Linked DNA regions of Roseobacter denitrificans OCh 114. The main gene of each other region encodes a partner of the protein of the gene in region 3 in a complex. Links are inferred from orthologs where the notes say so. Each region holds a gene or a part of one and is shown on either strand. Other genes may lie near its edges. The genes, in order: accC, RD1_RS04595, accD and accB.

The links.
Region 1: the proteins of accD (region 3) and accC are in contact, whole or in part, in a solved structure (PDB 8UXZ), measured with the Escherichia coli proteins. The link is inferred for Roseobacter denitrificans OCh 114 from one-to-one orthologs.
Region 2: the proteins of accD (region 3) and RD1_RS04595 are in contact, whole or in part, in a solved structure (PDB 8UXZ), measured with the Escherichia coli proteins. The link is inferred for Roseobacter denitrificans OCh 114 from one-to-one orthologs.
Region 4: the proteins of accD (region 3) and accB are in contact, whole or in part, in a solved structure (PDB 8UXZ), measured with the Escherichia coli proteins. The link is inferred for Roseobacter denitrificans OCh 114 from one-to-one orthologs.

The regions. Positions count from the first base shown.
Region 1 is NC_008209.1:2,720,944-2,725,661, forward strand. Bases 1-2,940 are described here. They hold accC (acetyl-CoA carboxylase biotin carboxylase subunit), read left to right. Parts: upstream 1-764; coding sequence 765-2,117; downstream 2,118-2,940. Other genes in these bases: RD1_RS13110 (class I adenylate-forming enzyme family protein), read right to left, coding at 1-119; accB (acetyl-CoA carboxylase biotin carboxyl carrier protein), read left to right, coding at 271-753; aat (leucyl/phenylalanyl-tRNA--protein transferase), read left to right, coding at 2,130-2,762; RD1_RS13130 (DUF2155 domain-containing protein), read right to left, coding at 2,726-2,940. Outside these bases: more of RD1_RS13130, read right to left, coding at 2,941-3,085; outer membrane lipid asymmetry maintenance protein MlaD, read right to left, coding at 3,082-3,528; RD1_RS13140 (NADH:ubiquinone oxidoreductase subunit NDUFA12), read right to left, coding at 3,534-3,917; RD1_RS13145 (RidA family protein), read right to left, coding at 3,999-4,361; ATP-dependent Clp protease ATP-binding subunit ClpX, read right to left, coding at 4,492-4,718. UniProt on the Escherichia coli protein: This protein is a component of the acetyl coenzyme A carboxylase complex; first, biotin carboxylase catalyzes the carboxylation of the carrier protein and then the transcarboxylase transfers the carboxyl group to form malonyl-CoA.
Region 2 is NC_008209.1:959,243-963,962, forward strand. The notes cover bases 1,258-4,199. They hold RD1_RS04595 (acetyl-CoA carboxylase carboxyltransferase subunit alpha), read right to left. Parts: upstream 3,239-4,199; coding sequence 2,276-3,238; downstream 1,258-2,275. Other genes in these bases: RD1_RS04585 (M48 family metallopeptidase), read left to right, coding at 1,258-1,543; RD1_RS04590 (GntR family transcriptional regulator), read left to right, coding at 1,593-2,243; RD1_RS04600 (LysE family translocator), read right to left, coding at 3,297-3,893; RD1_RS04605 (Lrp/AsnC family transcriptional regulator), read left to right, coding at 3,966-4,199. Also shown: RD1_RS04570 (NADH:flavin oxidoreductase/NADH oxidase family protein), read left to right, coding at 1-140; RD1_RS04580 (TIGR02300 family protein), read right to left, coding at 395-721; more of RD1_RS04585, read left to right, coding at 854-1,257; more of RD1_RS04605, read left to right, coding at 4,200-4,418; RD1_RS04610 (L-malyl-CoA/beta-methylmalyl-CoA lyase), read right to left, coding at 4,434-4,720. UniProt on the Escherichia coli protein: Component of the acetyl coenzyme A carboxylase (ACC) complex. First, biotin carboxylase catalyzes the carboxylation of biotin on its carrier protein (BCCP) and then the CO(2) group is transferred by the carboxyltransferase to acetyl-CoA to form malonyl-CoA.
Region 3 is NC_008209.1:314,892-319,449, forward strand. Bases 1-2,780 are described here. They hold accD (acetyl-CoA carboxylase, carboxyltransferase subunit beta), read right to left. Parts: upstream 1,973-2,780; coding sequence 1,028-1,972; downstream 1-1,027. Other genes in these bases: RD1_RS01530 (bifunctional folylpolyglutamate synthase/dihydrofolate synthase), read right to left, coding at 1-1,031; RD1_RS01540 (CPBP family intramembrane glutamic endopeptidase), read right to left, coding at 2,031-2,780. In the rest of the region: more of RD1_RS01540, read right to left, coding at 2,781-2,930; RD1_RS21425 (hypothetical protein), read right to left, coding at 2,940-3,110; RD1_RS01545 (ABC transporter transmembrane domain-containing protein), read right to left, coding at 3,120-4,558.
Region 4 is NC_008209.1:2,718,358-2,722,954, reverse strand. The notes cover bases 1-2,819. They hold accB (acetyl-CoA carboxylase biotin carboxyl carrier protein), read right to left. Parts: upstream 1,742-2,819; coding sequence 1,259-1,741; downstream 1-1,258. Other genes in these bases: RD1_RS13110 (class I adenylate-forming enzyme family protein), read left to right, coding at 1,893-2,819; accC (acetyl-CoA carboxylase biotin carboxylase subunit), read right to left, coding at 1-1,247. In the rest of the region: more of RD1_RS13110, read left to right, coding at 2,820-3,398; RD1_RS13105 (NAD(P)-binding domain-containing protein), read left to right, coding at 3,487-4,245; RD1_RS13100 (ABC transporter ATP-binding protein), read right to left, coding at 4,371-4,597. UniProt on the Escherichia coli protein: This protein is a component of the acetyl coenzyme A carboxylase complex; first, biotin carboxylase catalyzes the carboxylation of the carrier protein and then the transcarboxylase transfers the carboxyl group to form malonyl-CoA.

The DNA.
Region 1 (4,718 bases), 2.4 Mb from region 3 along the record:
ACGGCGCGGGCATCGCGCCAGAACTGGCCGTAGTCCGCCACACACTCTGTACCGAGAAAAAGCGCGGGTCGCCCGGGCGTGATCTGCGCCTGTCGCTCAAGCCAATGTGCGAGGTTCATCCCTTGCTCCTTTTGCGGGATTGGAGTTTACCTGCTCTGCGCGGCGCTGCAATAGGCGGGTTTCCATGGCGTCACCCTTCGCATATAACGAGCGCGCAAGAACAAGGGCCGACGCCGATACGGCCTGCCCAGAATATGGTCGAGGAATTCAATGACAAAAAAGAACCATGACGCAGATGTGGCATTTATTCAGGCCCTTGCAGAATTGCTGCGCGAGAATGACCTGACCGAGCTTCAGGTCAAAAGGGATTATGGCGCGGATGACAGCCTGAACGTGCGGGTCAGCCGACACCAGCAACAGGTGTTCACGCAGGTTGCCTCCCCCAACCCGGCTCCGGCGGCCGCGGCAGCACCTGCTGCTGCCACCCCTGCGGAAACCGTGGACGATCCCGCCGATCTGCCGGGTGCCGTAACCTCGCCCATGGTCGGCACGGTCTATATGCAGGCCGAACCCGGCGCTCCCGCGTTCATATCGGTTGGTGCCCAGGTGGCCGAGGGTGACACCTTGCTGATCGTCGAAGCCATGAAGACCATGAACCACATCCCGTCCCCAAGATCCGGCATCGTAAAACGCATTGTCGTCGAAGATGGCGCCGCAGTCGAATTCGGCACCCCGCTCGTTATCCTCGAATAGGAGCGACCAGCATGTTCAACAAGATTTTGATTGCCAACCGGGGCGAGATCGCGCTGCGCGTTGTGCGGGCCGCGCGCGAGATGGGCATTGCCTCAGTTGCGGTACACTCGACTGCGGACAGCGACGCGATGCATGTGCGCATGGCCGATGAAAGCATCTGCATCGGTCCACCGGCGAGCCAGCAAAGCTATCTGTCCTTTCCCGCCATCATTTCTGCCTGCGAAATTACCGGCGCAGAGGCGATACATCCGGGATACGGGTTCTTGTCCGAAAACGCGGGCTTCGTGCAGATCGTCGAAGATCACGGGATCAGCTTTATCGGGCCGACCGCCGAGCATATTCGCATCATGGGCGATAAGATCACCGCCAAGGAGACGATGAAAAACCTCGGCGTGCCCTGCGTGCCCGGCTCTGACGGCGGCGTTGCAACGCTGGAGGAAGCGCAGCGCATCGGTGCGGAAATCGGCTATCCCGTCATCATCAAGGCAACCGCGGGCGGGGGTGGGCGCGGCATGAAAGTTGCCCAGAACGCGGAAGAGATGGAAAAAGCCTTTCTGACCGCGCGCGCCGAGGGCAAATCGAATTTCGGCAATGATGAGGTCTATATCGAGAAATACCTCACCACACCCCGCCACATCGAGATACAGGTGTTTGGCGATGGCAAGGGCCGCGCGGTGCATCTGGGCGAGCGGGATTGTTCATTGCAGCGCCGCCACCAGAAAGTCTTTGAAGAGGCTCCTGGCCCATCCATTTCTGCCGAAGAGCGCATGGCCATCGGCAAGGTCTGCGCGGATGCGGTGGCGCGGATCAACTACATCGGCGCGGGCACGATCGAATTTCTCTACGAAAACGGTGAGTTCTACTTCATCGAGATGAACACGCGGCTGCAGGTTGAGCATCCGGTGACCGAAGCGATTTTCGGCGTAGACCTTGTGCGCGAACAGATTCGCGTGGCCAGCGGTATGGAGATGTCCTTCCGGCAGGAAGACCTGACAATCAACGGACATGCCATCGAAGTGCGCATCAATGCGGAGAAACTGCCGAATTTCTCACCCTGCCCCGGCCGCATCACGCAGTATCACGCGCCCGGCGGTCTTGGCGTGCGGATGGATTCCGCGCTTTATGACGGCTATTCGATCCCGCCTTACTACGACAGCCTGATCGGCAAGCTGATCGTGCATGGCCGTGATCGACCCGAGGCGCTCGCACGGCTGCATCGCGCGCTGGGGGAGTTGATCGTTGATGGCGTTGATACGACGGTGCCGCTCTTTCATGCCCTGCTGGAAGAAGAAGCCGTTCTGTCGGGTGGCTACAACATTCACTGGCTGGAGCAGTGGCTGGACGCAAACCTCAGCGCAACTTAAGGGTTTGTCGTCATGCGATTGACCCCGGATGTGCTGATGCAGGCCTATGCCACGGGCATTTTCCCGATGGCAGAGCATCGCGATGATCCGGACATTTTCTGGGTTGATCCCCTGCGCCGGGGCATCATGCCGCTGCGCGGGTTTCATATGTCCCGTTCCTTGCGCCGTCAGATGCTGCGCACGGCGTTTGATATACGGATTGACCAGGATTTCGCCGGCGTCGTGGACGGGTGCGCGGATCGCGCCGACACCTGGATTAATGACGAAATCCGCCGTCTTTACAACATCTTGCACGCGCAGGACCGGGCCCATTCGCTTGAAGTCTGGGAAGGCGACACGCTGGTCGGCGGGGTCTACGGGGTTACGCTGGGGGCTGCGTTTTTTGGCGAAAGCATGTTTTCACGCCGCAGCAACGCGTCGAAAATTGCGCTGGCCTGTCTGGTGGACCGGCTGCTTGATGGTGGCTTTGCGCTGTTTGACACGCAATTCCTGACCGAGCATCTCGCCTCTCTCGGTGCAATCGAAATAAGCCGGGCGCAATACCAAAAGCGGCTTCAGGAAGCCTGCGCCCGCCCGGCCAGTTTTCTCAATCCGCCTCTGCGCAGCCCTCAGGAGGTCGTGCAGCGCATCACCCAGATGTCATAGCGCGGATGATCCATCGCAGAAAGCGCCGGTGAAGATGCGATCATCCAGCCGGAAAAAATGAAAGCGCCGGAATCAATGTCGCGCACCTCAAGCGAGGCAAAGGCATCGCCGGACGGGTTTCCGACGGGATAGCGGCAGGCGTTCAACCGGATGCTGATCCGGTCCAGTTTCGCTGTCTGACCCTTTGGCACGATAATTTCAAAGGTTTCGCCGTTTATCCGGTCCACCCCGCGCAGCTGTGCACCCGTTGCTTCCGTTGCCGCCTGCTGCGCAAATGCGGCTGAGGCCATGAGCACAAGCGCCAAACCGCATCGCAGGATCATTCAGAGGAACCGCCCACGAATTTCAACAACAGTGACACAAGACTGACTGCGCCCTGTGTATCCTCGATCTGGTCGCCTGCCGCATAAAAATATGGCGACCCACCTGGCACGATTTCGACGAAGTTCCCGCCCAGAAGTCCTTCGGACGAAATGATGATCGCGCTGTCATCCGGGATTTCGATCCCTGCATTCAGCGAAACGGTAGTATCGGCGCGATATGTTTCGGCGTTCAGCATAACCTCGGAAACGGTGCCGATTTTGACACCTGCGAGGCGCACATCGCTGCCCACATTCACACCTTCAAGACTGCGAAAGCTCGCCTCCAGCGGGTAGGTTGACGCCCCGCCCGCATAGCCCGAAATCTGGCCAGCGTAGACCACGAATCCGATGGCGGCTGCAAGAACGCCCGCCCCGACAAGAACTTCTGTTGTGTGTTCAGCCATCTATTCTACTCCGGCGTCCAGGCCTCGTAATCACGGCGCGGTTCGGGCTCTGCGCGGCGAATGGAGCCTTTTGGCGCATAGGCCAGCGCCGTGCCTGTGAGGTTTTCCTGATGCGGCTTTTGCCACGGTTTATGGTTCAGCGGCGCTTCACTGGGCGTGGTGTCCCACGTGTGGTGCAGCCAGCCATGCCAGTCAGGGTCAACGCGGCTCGCCTCGGCTTCACCGTTGTAAATGACCCAACGACGCTTTTTGTCCTTGTTCTCGTAAAAGACATTGCCCTGGCTGTCTTCGCCCACTTTGACGCCATTGCGCCATGTCCAGAGTTGCGTGTTCAGTGTTTGCCCGTTCCACCACGTGACGGAGCGCAAAATAGAAGTCAAAAGGCCCATGGGTTTTCTCCGATCAAACCGTTACAACACCTATGGCGGATTGTACCGAAAACGTCCAGATGGATGCGCGGTTTGCCGCGTCTATTCGGGCAGCAAAGCGGTGACTTCGATCTCGATCCTGAAGTGTGGGTCAATCAGATTGCATTCGATCATGGTCGCAGCGGGCGGGTTAGCGCCAAAAGCGGCGCGCAAGAGGGGCCAACAGGATTCGAAATCAGCGGCGCGGGGCAGCATATATGTCACCCGCACCACATCCGCAAAGCCACAGCCGGCCTTTTCAAGGGCCCCCTCGATGACAGAAAGCGCTGAGGCGCATTGCTCGGTCACCGTATCGCCCTGACCAACGGTGCCCGAGACATGCACCCACCCCCCCGCGACTACAGCGCGGCAATACCCAACCTTAGTTTCAAAGGCGCCACCGGAGGAGATACGCTTGAACGACATGCTCTTGTTCTCGTTTGGTATGGTTGGCGCAAGCACAGCTCGGGGCGGTCGCATCAGTCGAGCGGGATTGCGATCTTACGGAAAAACAGGGCTCAGTGCCCCGTTTTCATGATGGGGCGCAAAGCACGCGTTAGCCCGCGCTTGCCGGTTCCTTGCTGGCGTCGGCATGGATCATCAAAGGTGCTGCATCCGAATTTACAGCCTCTTCGTTCACCACGACCTCTGTCACGCTTTCCAAGCCCGGCAGGTCAAACATGGTATCGAGCAGGATGTCCTCAAGGATGGAACGCAGCCCGCGCGCGCCTGTCTTGCGCTCAATCGCCCGTTTGGCAATGGCGGAAAGAGCGTCATCCGTGA
Region 2 (4,720 bases), 650 kb from region 3 along the record:
GCCTGACAGCGCTCGGCACGGACAGTGAGCACCTGTTTGATGCAAGTCCGCTGGCGGCCCTTGATGCCTATGAGCAACGCGATGCGCAGCGCTGTGACATCTGGCGCAAGTGTTTCGGTGCCCGCCCGCCCGACAGGTGATCATTGACTTTGCGCGGGATTAAGTCGTGCGCCGTTTCGCGCCCGAAAGCGCAAACGCTTCAGCATCGCACGAATTCGCGCGGCCGCATCATCGCAAATTTGAGAAGGATGGTGGAGCCTAGCGGGATCGAACCGCTGACCTCCTGCATGCCATGCAGGCGCTCTCCCAGCTGAGCTAAGGCCCCATTGCGCCGCTGGATAGCGGCAGTGCGAAGCGGGATCAAGAGTAAAAGCGAACCCGCTGCGCAATTGGGTCAGTTATCGTCGTCGTCCGCCGCAACGTCAGCGATTTCCTCAAGCGGAACGCTGTCCGTGTCATCGTCGTCATCATCCAGCAGATCATCGTCGAGATCCACATCCACGTCATCATCGTCCAGTACCGCTTCTTCTTCGGTATCGGCTTCTTTCGCTTTGGCGGATGCAGCGTCTTCGGCGTCTGCTGCGATCATGCGTGACTTGCTCAGGTCCACTTCGACCACTTCACCAGTATAGGGGCTGATGATCGGACTGGCGTTCAGATCGTAGAAACGTTTGCCGGTGGTCGGGCAGAGGCGTTTCGTTCCCCATTCTTCCTTGGGCATGAAAACCCCCTTTGAATTTGCGGTTAAGGTGTAGATGATTGGAGCGCAAGTGCCATATGAGGCGGGGTCTGTAAAGACCTGCCGCGTGTGGCACAGCCCGTGACCCGTGATTATCGTAATTAGAGCAAGCATATGAACGATCCGTTTCTGCCCGGCGACCCGCCTGTCCCGCTGATCCTGCGCCGCTCTGGGCGGGCGCGGCGAATCTCCCTGCGCATTTCGCAACTGGACGGTCGTGTGACGCTGACGCTGCCAAATCATGTTCCGGAACGCGAGGCCATCGGATTCGCGCAGGAAAAAGAGACATGGATTCGCAAGCATCTGGCCAACCGGGCGGAAAATGTCGACGTGGGCCATGGTGTCGTGCTGCCGATCGGTGGTGTGCCGCATGAGGTGACTGAAGGCGCGGGGCGCAGGATCAGTTTTGCGGCGGGTAAAGTGCATGTGCCCGGCGCGTCTGATCGTGTGGGCCGGCGTCTTGGCGGCCATCTCAAGGCGCTTGCCAGAACTCGCCTCGCGCAAGCGTCGGATCACTATGCTGCGCGGCTGGGAAAACCCTATGCCGCGATCACGCTGCGGGACACACGGTCGCGCTGGGGTTCCTGCACGGCGCAGGGGCGGTTGATGTATTCATGGCGTCTGATTCTGGCCCCGCCGGAGGTTCTGGAGTATGTGGCCGCCCATGAAGTGGCGCATCTTGCACAGATGAACCACTCGCCTGCCTTTTGGGCGGAGGTCGAGCGGATTTACGGCGATTACGCTGCTGCAAGGACCTGGCTGCGCCGCGAAGGGGGCGCGCTGCATCGCTACCGGTTCGGGTGATTTTCAGGCCGGGACTTGACGGCCCGGGTCACGTGATCACAAATGCAGCATGATCTTGAATCCACGCCCCGCAGATGCGACGCCCGTTGCCCATGACCGTGTCTATCGTTCCTTGCGGGGGCGTATCATGCAGGGTGCCATCGCCCCGGGGGAGGCCCTGACGCTGCGCGGGATCGGCAAGGACTATGATGTCTCGATGACCCCGGCGCGCGAAGCGGTGCGCAGGCTGGTGGCTGAGGGGGCGTTGACCCTGTCGTCATCCGGGCGCGTCTCGACACCGGAACTCAGCAACGAACGTATCGAGGAGCTTGCTTCCTTGCGCGCCCTGATCGAGGTCGAATTGGCCAGCCGGGCCCTGCCGCGCGCACATATGGCGCTGATCGAACGGTTGCAGACCATAAATTCCACCGTGGCCGAGGCGGTCGCCCACCGGGACGCGGTCAGCTATATCCGCACAAATCTGGAGTTTCACCGCACCCTCTATTTGCGCGCGCAAGCCCCGGCGATGCTGGCCATGGCGGAAACGGTCTGGTTGCAGATGGGTCCGACCATGCGCGCGCTTTACGGTCGTTTGCGGCGCAAGGAACCGCCGCAGTATCACCGTCTGATCATCGCGGCCCTGCGCGCGGGTGATGAGCCGGGTTTGCGCCTTGCGGTGCGCTCGGATGTCACGCAAGGCCTCAGGATGCTGGCAAGCTGAGGATTCAAGCCTTGTCCCTGACGGTGCCGGTATCAGGCGGCGAGGCCTTTTGAACCCAGTTCAAGGAATTTGTTGCGCCGCTCGGTGATGAGCGCCGCGCGGTCCATGGCGGACAGCTCCGCGATCATCTCGCCAAGCGCGGCGCCCACGGATGCGATGGTGGTTTCTTTGTGACGGTGCGCACCGCCCAATGGTTCGGGAATGATGCGGTCTATCACGCCAAGCTGCTTAAGGTCCTGCGCGGTCAGGCGCAGCGCTTCGGCGGCTTCGCGCATCTTTTCGGCGTCTTTCCATAGGATCGACGCACAGCCCTCGGGGCTGATCACCGAATAGACCGAATGTTCGAGCATGGCGACACGGTTTGCCGTGGCAAATGCGACCGCACCGCCCGAGCCACCTTCGCCAATGACGACGGAGACGAGCGGTACGCCAATCTGAAGACATTTCTCGGTGGAACGGGCGATGGCCTCGGACTGGCCGCGTTCTTCGGCCCCTTTGCCGGGATAGGCGCCGGGGGTGTCCACCAGCGTCACCACCGGCAGGTTGAAACGGTCCGCCATTTCCATCAAACGGATCGCCTTGCGGTATCCTTCGGGCCGGGCCATGCCGAAATTCCGTTCAATTCGGGATTTCGTATCATTGCCCTTTTCATGTCCGATCACCATGACCGGGCGGTCCTGCAGGCGGGCCAAGCCGCCGAGGATGGCGTGGTCATCGGCAAAGTTCCGGTCGCCTGCCAGCGGCGTATAATCGGTGAACAGCGCGTTGATGTAATCTTGGCAATGGGGGCGTTCCGGGTGGCGCGCCACCTGACATTTGCGCCACGGCGTCAGCGCACCATAAAGCTCTTCGAGCATTTTGCGCGCCTTGGCATCCAGTGCGGAGGCTTCATCGGTGACGTCCATTTCCTCATTGGCCCGTGCAAGGGCGCGCAACTCTTCGGCCTTGCCTTCAATCTCGGCAAGAGGTTTTTCGAAATCCATATATTGCGTCATGAGCCACTCCGATTGAACGGGTCCTATATGGCGGGCATTGCGGGGCTTTGCAACGGGATCACGCGGGCCAGAGCATCGGAATGAGAGAGGCCATCAGCAGGGCGGCCATGGTGCAGTTGAAAACGCGCAAGCGCAGCGGGTTCGTCAGGATGCGCGCCATTTGCTGGCCCAGAACCGCCCAGAGCGTGATCGACGGCAGGTTCACCAGTCCGAACACCAAGGCCACAAGGCTGAACGCAACCAGCGTGGCATCCGTTGCATAGACCGACAGGGCGGTCAGGGCCATGGCCCATGCCTTTGGGTTGACCCACTGAAAGGCGGCGGCCTGCAGGAATGTCATCGGCCTGCCCTGCGCCTCGCCCGATTTGGCCGGGCCTGCGCGCGCGATTTTCCATGCCAGCCATGTCATATAGGCGACGGAGCAGACTTTCAGCACCGTATAGCTGGGCGGCCAGGCGTCAAAAAGCCTGATCAGCCCGGCACCCACGGCGACGATCATCAGCGTAAAGCCGATGGCGATACCCAGCATATGCGGCACGGACCGGGAAAAACCGAAGTTGGCACCAGAGGCCATCAGCATCAGGTTATTTGGCCCGGGCGTTACCGAACTGACAAAGGCGAAAACCACGAGGGCGGAGAGTGTTTCATAAGGCATGCGCAAAGAATGGCGCATTCGAAATATATGTGGATTGCAAAATTTTCGGATTTTGCGGAATAATCACAATTAATGACCAGCCTTGACCAGAAAACCGAACATATATTGCGTGAACTGACCGCCAACGGACGCATCAGCAATATCGAACTCGCCGACCGTGTGGGGCTGTCACCCTCTGCCTGTCTGCGTCGCGTGCAGGAACTGGAGCGCGCGGGTCTGATCAAAGGGTATCGCGCCGTGCTTGACCGGACCGCATTGGGGCGCGGGTTTGTCGCCTATATCGGTGTCGGCCTGCGAGAACATTCCAAGGCCAGCCAGGAAGCGTTCGAGCGCGCCATCGCACGCGCGCCCGAAGTGCGCGAATGTCACAACACCACCGGCACGATCGAGTATCTGCTGCGGGTGGAATGCGCCGACCTGCCGGAATACAAATCGTTCCACACCGATACTTTGGGCGCCATTCCGCAGGTGAGCGCCATCACCTCTTATGTTGTGATGGGCTCCCCCAAGGACGAACGCGCCTGAGGGTGATCGCCCCGCTCAGGAGGCGATCATCTCCGACTGGCGCACGATCACTTCGGCCTGTTTGATCGAGGCGATATCAACCAGCCGCCCCTTGTAAACGGTCGCCCCTTCGCCATTGGCTTTGGCCTGTTCCATGGCCGCCAGAATTTCACGCGCCTCGCGCACAGCGTCCTCGGAGGGGGTAAAGACCTCATTGGCGATGGCGATCTGCTTGGGGTGGATCGCCCATTTGCCCACCATGCCCAGCGTGGCAGACCGCCGTGCCTGCGCCCGGAACCCTTCGTCGTCCGAGAAATCGCCGA
Region 3 (4,558 bases):
TCGATATCCTTGGTGTTCAACATCCCGCAAATCAGATGCGTTGGCCGCTCGGGCAGGCTGTGCAGATGCGCGGCCAGTGCTTCACCGGCAGCGGGGTTATGCCCCCCATCCAGCCAGAGTTCCGCCTGCGGTGCGGCATCCGTCAGAGGCCCGGTTTTCAGGCGCTGCATACGGGCGGGCCAGAAGGCGGTTGTGACCGCAGCTTCGGCGACGTGTTCGTCAAACCCGAGATAGCGCAGAGCGGTCAGTGCCGCGCCCGCGTTCATAATCTGATGCGCGCCGGGCAGGTTGGGCATCGGTAAATCCAGCAAGCCGGCATCATCCTGATAGCTGATCCGATCGCGATCAGGCCCCACGTGCCACTGCTGCCCATAGGCCAGCAGCGGCGCTGCGTGACGTTGTGCGACCTCTTCGATAACCTCCATGCCATCATCGGCCTGACGTGACACGATGCAGGGCACGCCCGGTTTGATGATGCCCGCCTTTTCAAAAGCAATCTTGCGCAGCGTATCCCCAAGAAACTGCTCGTGGTCCATGGAGACCGGCGTGATCATGGTCAGCACCGGGTCATCCACCACATTCGTCGCATCCAGCCGCCCGCCCAGACCAACCTCAAGCAGCGTAAAATCGGCGGGTGTGCGCGAAAACGCCAGCAGGGCGGCACAGGTTGTGATTTCGAAATAGGTGATGTCGCCACCCCCGTTCGCGGCGTAGCATTCATCGAGCACTGCCGTGAGGTCTGCTTCGGAAATCAAATCCCCCGCCACACGGATGCGTTCGTGAAAGCGCGCCAGATGCGGGCTGGTATAGGCGTGCACGGATTTGCCCGCAGCCTCCAGCCCGGCACGGATCATCGCCTGTGTCGAACCCTTGCCGTTCGTGCCTGCGATATGGATCACCGGCGGTAGGTTGCGTTGCGGATTGCCCAGCGCATCCAGCAGCCGCCACACACGGTCGAGCGTCAGGTCGATCACCTTGGGGTGCAACGCCATCATCCGCTCAAGAATGACGTCGGACGATGTGCTGTTCATTTTTCGGCAGTATCCACAGGTGTTTCGGTCGCATCTTGTGTTGGCGCAGCATCGTCCGGTTGCGGCGCTGGTAGATCCCCGCGCACAGCCGGCGGCAGGCCGAGCAACATGCGCGTGATCGTGATCAATTCATCCCGCATCTTTGTGCGATGCGTCACGCGGTCCAGCATGCCATGATCCAGCAGGTATTCCGCGCGCTGGAACCCCTCGGGCAGCTTTTCACGGATTGTCTGTTCGATCACACGTGGCCCGGCAAAACAAATCAGCGCATTGGGTTCGGCAATATGCACATCGCCCAGCATCGCATAGCTGGCCGTGACACCGCCCGTGGTCGGATGGGTCAATACAACGATATAGGGCAAGCCCGCTTCCTTGAGCATCTGCACCGCGACCGTCGTGCGCGGCATCTGCATCAGCGACAGGATACCTTCCTGCATGCGCGCACCACCGGCGGCGGAAAACAGGATCAACGGGCGCTTGAGCCGGACCGCTTCCTGTGCGGCGGCAATGATGGCATTGCCCACATACATGCCCATCGACCCGGCCATGAAGGAAAAATCCTGCGCGGCGGCAACAATCGGCGTGCGGCCGATTTCCCCGCAGCCCACCAGCATCGCCTCGACCTCTGATGTTTCTTTCTGGGCCGCTTTCAGACGATCCGGATACTTTTTCTGATCCCGAAAACCAAGCGGATCAGCGGTAGGCGGCGTGACATCGACTTCCGTGAAAATACCGCCATCGAACAACGCGGTCAACCGATCGCGGGCGGTGATGTTCATGTGGTGATCGCAGTTGGTGCAGACATTTAGATTGTCCGACACTTCACGATGAAACAGCATCGTGCCGCATTCCGGGCATTTGGTCCAAAGGTTGTCCGGTGTTTCCCTGCGCGAAAAAATCGAGTTGATCCGCGGGCGGACGTAATTGGTGATCCAGTTCATAATGACGCCCCTGTGGCCTTGTTCAGCTTTAGATAATCGCCCGCGCAGGAAAGTGCAATCAGCGCCGGATCGCCAATCGGGCCGCCAGCCATGTGACCACCATCATCGCAAATTCCACCGGCAGCCAAGCGCGCAATTCCTCGGTATCCGTCAGCGCAAAAGGGCTGAGGTACAGCGATAGACCAGACAGGCTGTCAGGCATGGAGACAAAAAGGATCGCCACGACATTATTGACGAAATGCACAGCGATGGCAGGTGCCAGCGTCCCTGCACGCGCCGTCAGGTCCGCCATGAGAACGCCGAAAATCACCGACCAGACCATGATGATGTCGGCGTTTTCCCCGGCCTCTTCCGGCATGTAATGGCCCAGACCAAAGAGTACGGATGGCACCAACAGCCAGGTCAGCGGCGATTTGAAACGTGCGGCCAGTTGTTGCTGCAGATACCCGCGAAACAGGATTTCCTCGGCACTGACCTGCACCATGATCGCCACAAGCGCAAAGGGGAGCACGACAAGCCACGCCCCGACAGTGACATTGGGCACCAAAGGCGCCCCCATATCCCAGGGCGGCAGCGCGAACACCGCCGCATTCAGGATCACGAGCATCAGCAAAACCGCGACAAACTGGCTGCGAAACGCGGCGGCGTCTCCGAATACGGCGGTGATGCCGCGGTTATGCGCGACCTTCAGGGCAACCATGACCGCCACCGCCAGCAAACCGAACGACAGCAGCAGAAACACAACCGACAGCTGCGACATGCGGCCATCCTGACCCGTCAAAGCCCCATAGGTTTCAGAGCCAAGCAGCGTAAAAAGCGACTGATGCAAAAACTGATTGGCCAACAGGAAAACACCTGCGATCAGGATCACGCCAATGATCAGCCGCCAAACCTGCGCCTTGGGCCGCGCCGGTGCAACCAGCGCCTCATGCGCGCGGTATGCTCTGAACAGGGACATGCGCGTCCTCTATTCCATCGCTTTTGATGGCTGCGGGGCAGCGCGCCCTGCAGCGCGCTGCTCTTCGGCCACTTCGCGAATGCTCACACCCGACGCACGCAACACTTCCGCAGCCCCGGACAAATGGCTTGCCACCGTTTTCAAAAGGCTCATCAGCACATCGGGGTCATCCCCGATCACGGCGCGAAACTACTCTGCGCCGATCCGCAGGAACTGGCTGTCTGTCTGCGCGATCAGATCAAGCTGGCGCGGCTCATCCAGAATAATCGCAAGATCCCCGATCAAGCGTCCCGGTTCGACTGCCGTGACATCCTGGCGGGTCCCGTTGTTGTCGACATAGCTCATCATCGCAGTGCCGGAGAGACACAGATACACCGCATCCGCCCGCTCCCCCATCGAGAATATCCGCTTGCCCTTGGGCGCATCATACCACTGTGCCGCAAAGGCCAGCAGCCGCTGGCTGCGCGCCTCAAGGTCAGCAAAAAGCTCTGTGCGCGAGATCACCCGGATCTTGCGCCGCAGATCATCCGAGCCCGAGGCATCATCCTCGACCTCTTCCACGTCATCTTCGCCATCAATCCGGCCATTCTTGATTTCGATGTGCAGATCATAGGCTTGCGGGTTTTCGAAATTATCCTCAAGGAAAATCATGGTCGTCTTGGGCAGCAACTCCTGCAGGCGCGCGCGGGTGCGCTGGCGTGACGCCGCATCATGGCTGGCCAGAACCGTGTCGAGGATCAGAACATCGGGCCGTTTGATGCCCGCTCTGCTGAAGGCTGCGCGTTCCTGAAAGATATTCGCCATATTGGCCCCACCGAGACCCGTCGGCACATCAAGAACCGTCTCTGCGACAAGCCGTTTCAGACCTTTTTCCGCGAGCACGTCGGCGACGATATCCTCGATCAATTCACCCTGAACCCCGGCGATACCCGCAACCCGCCCATAAAGCACGTTTTCCATCAGCGTCATGCGCGGCAGGTAATTCTCGGGCGCGACGGGAACGAACAGGTCCTTCAGCCGGTTGCGGATTTCCTCGCTTTTGGTTTTGCGGATTTCAACGATTTCCTTTTTGAAACTTTCGGGAAAGCCGGGGCCAATCTGCTCTGCGGTGAAGGCGAAAGGCACCGTCAGCAACAGCGCGAATTCATCTTCGCTGATCGCCTGATCGCCCCTGTCCTTACGGCGCATGGCAATATCCACCAGCTTTTCATAAAGCTCTTCTTCGATGCCCAATGCGGTAAACAAGGGGTGGCTGGTGCCATCCATGCCAAAGGTCTGGTGCAGCGTTTCGATCAGCGTCTGGGAAATGGCGATCCCCTGCTCTGCGAGGCCAATCTCTGTGAACAGCCGCAAAAAGTTGGCTTCCGACGCGAGGCTCTCCTGCGTGATGTGCCTTCTGGGTGCAGCAAACATCAGGTTACCGCCCAGCGGGATGGAAGGGTTGAACTCATCCGGATCAAAACGATTGACCATGGACGCAAGCCCCCGTTCCTGCAAGCGCACCTGCACCTCGTCGCGCAAATCCACCAGTTGCTGTGCCAGTTGCGGATGTTTTTCAGGGTCCATACGCGCATCGAGCATGCGGCGGAACATGATGTCATCCGTGCCCATCGCCTCGACGAGGTGGA
Region 4 (4,597 bases), 2.4 Mb from region 3 along the record:
GTCGTATCAACGCCATCAACGATCAACTCCCCCAGCGCGCGATGCAGCCGTGCGAGCGCCTCGGGTCGATCACGGCCATGCACGATCAGCTTGCCGATCAGGCTGTCGTAGTAAGGCGGGATCGAATAGCCGTCATAAAGCGCGGAATCCATCCGCACGCCAAGACCGCCGGGCGCGTGATACTGCGTGATGCGGCCGGGGCAGGGTGAGAAATTCGGCAGTTTCTCCGCATTGATGCGCACTTCGATGGCATGTCCGTTGATTGTCAGGTCTTCCTGCCGGAAGGACATCTCCATACCGCTGGCCACGCGAATCTGTTCGCGCACAAGGTCTACGCCGAAAATCGCTTCGGTCACCGGATGCTCAACCTGCAGCCGCGTGTTCATCTCGATGAAGTAGAACTCACCGTTTTCGTAGAGAAATTCGATCGTGCCCGCGCCGATGTAGTTGATCCGCGCCACCGCATCCGCGCAGACCTTGCCGATGGCCATGCGCTCTTCGGCAGAAATGGATGGGCCAGGAGCCTCTTCAAAGACTTTCTGGTGGCGGCGCTGCAATGAACAATCCCGCTCGCCCAGATGCACCGCGCGGCCCTTGCCATCGCCAAACACCTGTATCTCGATGTGGCGGGGTGTGGTGAGGTATTTCTCGATATAGACCTCATCATTGCCGAAATTCGATTTGCCCTCGGCGCGCGCGGTCAGAAAGGCTTTTTCCATCTCTTCCGCGTTCTGGGCAACTTTCATGCCGCGCCCACCCCCGCCCGCGGTTGCCTTGATGATGACGGGATAGCCGATTTCCGCACCGATGCGCTGCGCTTCCTCCAGCGTTGCAACGCCGCCGTCAGAGCCGGGCACGCAGGGCACGCCGAGGTTTTTCATCGTCTCCTTGGCGGTGATCTTATCGCCCATGATGCGAATATGCTCGGCGGTCGGCCCGATAAAGCTGATCCCGTGATCTTCGACGATCTGCACGAAGCCCGCGTTTTCGGACAAGAACCCGTATCCCGGATGTATCGCCTCTGCGCCGGTAATTTCGCAGGCAGAAATGATGGCGGGAAAGGACAGATAGCTTTGCTGGCTCGCCGGTGGACCGATGCAGATGCTTTCATCGGCCATGCGCACATGCATCGCGTCGCTGTCCGCAGTCGAGTGTACCGCAACTGAGGCAATGCCCATCTCGCGCGCGGCCCGCACAACGCGCAGCGCGATCTCGCCCCGGTTGGCAATCAAAATCTTGTTGAACATGCTGGTCGCTCCTATTCGAGGATAACGAGCGGGGTGCCGAATTCGACTGCGGCGCCATCTTCGACGACAATGCGTTTTACGATGCCGGATCTTGGGGACGGGATGTGGTTCATGGTCTTCATGGCTTCGACGATCAGCAAGGTGTCACCCTCGGCCACCTGGGCACCAACCGATATGAACGCGGGAGCGCCGGGTTCGGCCTGCATATAGACCGTGCCGACCATGGGCGAGGTTACGGCACCCGGCAGATCGGCGGGATCGTCCACGGTTTCCGCAGGGGTGGCAGCAGCAGGTGCTGCCGCGGCCGCCGGAGCCGGGTTGGGGGAGGCAACCTGCGTGAACACCTGTTGCTGGTGTCGGCTGACCCGCACGTTCAGGCTGTCATCCGCGCCATAATCCCTTTTGACCTGAAGCTCGGTCAGGTCATTCTCGCGCAGCAATTCTGCAAGGGCCTGAATAAATGCCACATCTGCGTCATGGTTCTTTTTTGTCATTGAATTCCTCGACCATATTCTGGGCAGGCCGTATCGGCGTCGGCCCTTGTTCTTGCGCGCTCGTTATATGCGAAGGGTGACGCCATGGAAACCCGCCTATTGCAGCGCCGCGCAGAGCAGGTAAACTCCAATCCCGCAAAAGGAGCAAGGGATGAACCTCGCACATTGGCTTGAGCGACAGGCGCAGATCACGCCCGGGCGACCCGCGCTTTTTCTCGGTACAGAGTGTGTGGCGGACTACGGCCAGTTCTGGCGCGATGCCCGCGCCGTGGCGGGCTGGCTTTTGGCGCAGGGTGTGGGGTCGGGTGACCGCGTGGCGCTGTTCATGACGAATGTACCGGATTATCTGACCGTCTTTTACGGGATCTGGGCGGTCGGGGCGGCGGCGGTGCCGATCAATGCCAAGTTACACGGCCGTGAAGCGGCGTTCATTCTTGAGAACAGCGGTGCCAAACATGTGTTCACCTCGCCGGAGTTGAGCGCATCGCTCATTGAGGCCGGTGTCAGCACAACTCAGACCGAGGTGCCCGGCACCGCGTTCGAGGCCATCCGGGCGCACGAGCCGATAGATGTAATTGTGCCACGCGACCCGGATGATCTGGCCTGGCTGTTTTATACGTCCGGGACAACGGGCAAGCCCAAAGGGGTGATGATCACCCATCGCATGCTCAGCGTGATGAGCCTGTGTTACGTCACGGATATCGACCCGGTTTCCCCGGAGGATGCCACGATCTACGCTGCGCCGATGAGCCATGGCGCAGGTATCTACAACATGATCCACGTCCGCGCCGGGGCGCGCCACGTTTGCCCGCCCTCGGGGGGCTTTGATCCCGATGAAATCCTGACGCTGGCGCAGCATTTCGGGAATGCGCATCTTTTTGCGGCCCCCACGATGGTCAACCGCCTGACCCAATATGCCTCAGGCGCAGGCCAGCGGGGCGAGGGGCTGCGCACGATCATCTACGCGGGTGGGCCGATGTATAACGCGGATATCATCGCGGCCGTGGATCACTTCGGGCCTGTCTTCATACAGATCTATGGTCAGGGCGAATGCCCGATGGGTATCACCGCCCTGTCCCGCGCGGATGTGACAGACAGGACGCATGCCGATTGGGCGCGTCGCCTGCAATCGGTCGGGCGTGCGCAATCCGCGGTCGAGGTCGCGATTGGGGACGAAAACGGCAAGCCGCTCACCGTCGGAGAACACGGAGAAATCATGGTGCGCGGCGACACGGTCATGCCCGGATATTGGACCAACCCGGAGGCGACGGCCAAGACCCTGCTGAACGGCTGGCTGATGACGGGCGACATGGGGTTCATGTCAGCAGATGGATACCTGACCCTGCAGGACCGGTCCAAAGACATGATCATCACGGGGGGATCGAACGTCTACCCGCGCGAAGTCGAAGAGGTTTTGCTGCGCGACAGCGGCGTCACCGAAGTGTCGGTCGTGGGACGCCCCCATGCGGAGTGGGGTGAGGAGGTCGTCGCATTCGTCGTTGGCGACGTGGACCCTGCGCGGCTGGATCAGCTGTGCCTTGATCATATGGCGCGCTTCAAGCGGCCGAAGGAATACGTCAAGCTAGAGGCCTTGCCGAAAAACAATTACGGTAAAATCCTGAAAACGGAGTTGCGCGCGCTTTTGACCCGGTCGTGACGGGCGGGATCTGGGAACAGATTCGAGGGATTGAGACAGAGGCGGTTCGGTGCATTCCGCCAGTCTGCCCAGTGGGGAGTACGTCAGGATGACTAAAATTGGTTTCATCGGCACCGGCCATATTGCGGCGCCTATGGTCCGCTTTCTGGCATCGCGCGGGCACGCCGTGACCGTGTCTGAGCGCAACGCCGAAACCGCACAAAGCCTGAAGGCCTCGCATGGTGTTGAGGTGGCGACAAATCAGGTGGTACTTGATTGCTCGCAGATCGTTTTCTTATGTCTGCGCCCGCATATCGCTGCCGATGTGATTTCCGGTTTGCGATTCTCGGCGGATCACAAGGTGGTGTCGGTCATGGCGGGGCTGCCTTTGCGTGAACTGGCCGAGATCTGCGCACCCGCGCGCGATATTTCCATGACGATCCCCCTTGGCTATGTCGAGCAGGGCGGTTGCCCCTTGCCTGCGTGCCCTGACGACAGGGTTTTGCGCGCGTTGTTCGAGCCGGAAAACCCGGTTCTGAAAGTGGCAGATGAAGCGGCGTTCAATCAACACTTTGCCGTCTGCGCATTTGTACCCGGCGTGCTGGACCTGATGGTGACAGCCTCTGATTGGCTGGCGCAGCAGACCGGGGATGCGGATCAGGCGGCGCGATACACCCACCAGTTGCTGGCGGGGTTTCTGGCGGCGCTGCCCCGGACAGGCGGGGCGTCTTTGCTTGCGGATGAACGGGATGCGCTTGCGACGCCGGGCACACTGAGCCTGCAAATGACAGACGGGCTGCGTTCGGGTGGGGCGCATGAGGCGCTGATCGAGGCGCTTTCTGCCATTGGAAAACGCCTCGAACCGTGATGCCGTACATGGGCTTCATCGACGGCAGGGCGTCGATCCATAAGCGCCAGAACCGTTGGAAAGACTGGCGCGGGGATAAACCCCAGCCCATTCGGTCATGCGCTATGCGCGCCGTTCGGCAAGCATCAGATGGCGAGGTATTCTTCGCGCAGTTCCTTGTTTTCGAGCACTTCGGCGGCGGAGCCGTCAAAGACGATCCCACCGGTGTCTAGGATCACCGCGCGGTCGGCGAGTTCAAGTGCCCGGACCGCATTCTGTTCCACGAGGATCGTGGTCATACCCTGTTCCTTGATCACGCGCAGGGTCTTTTCGATCTCATCCACGATCACCGGGGCAAGGCCCTCATAGGGTT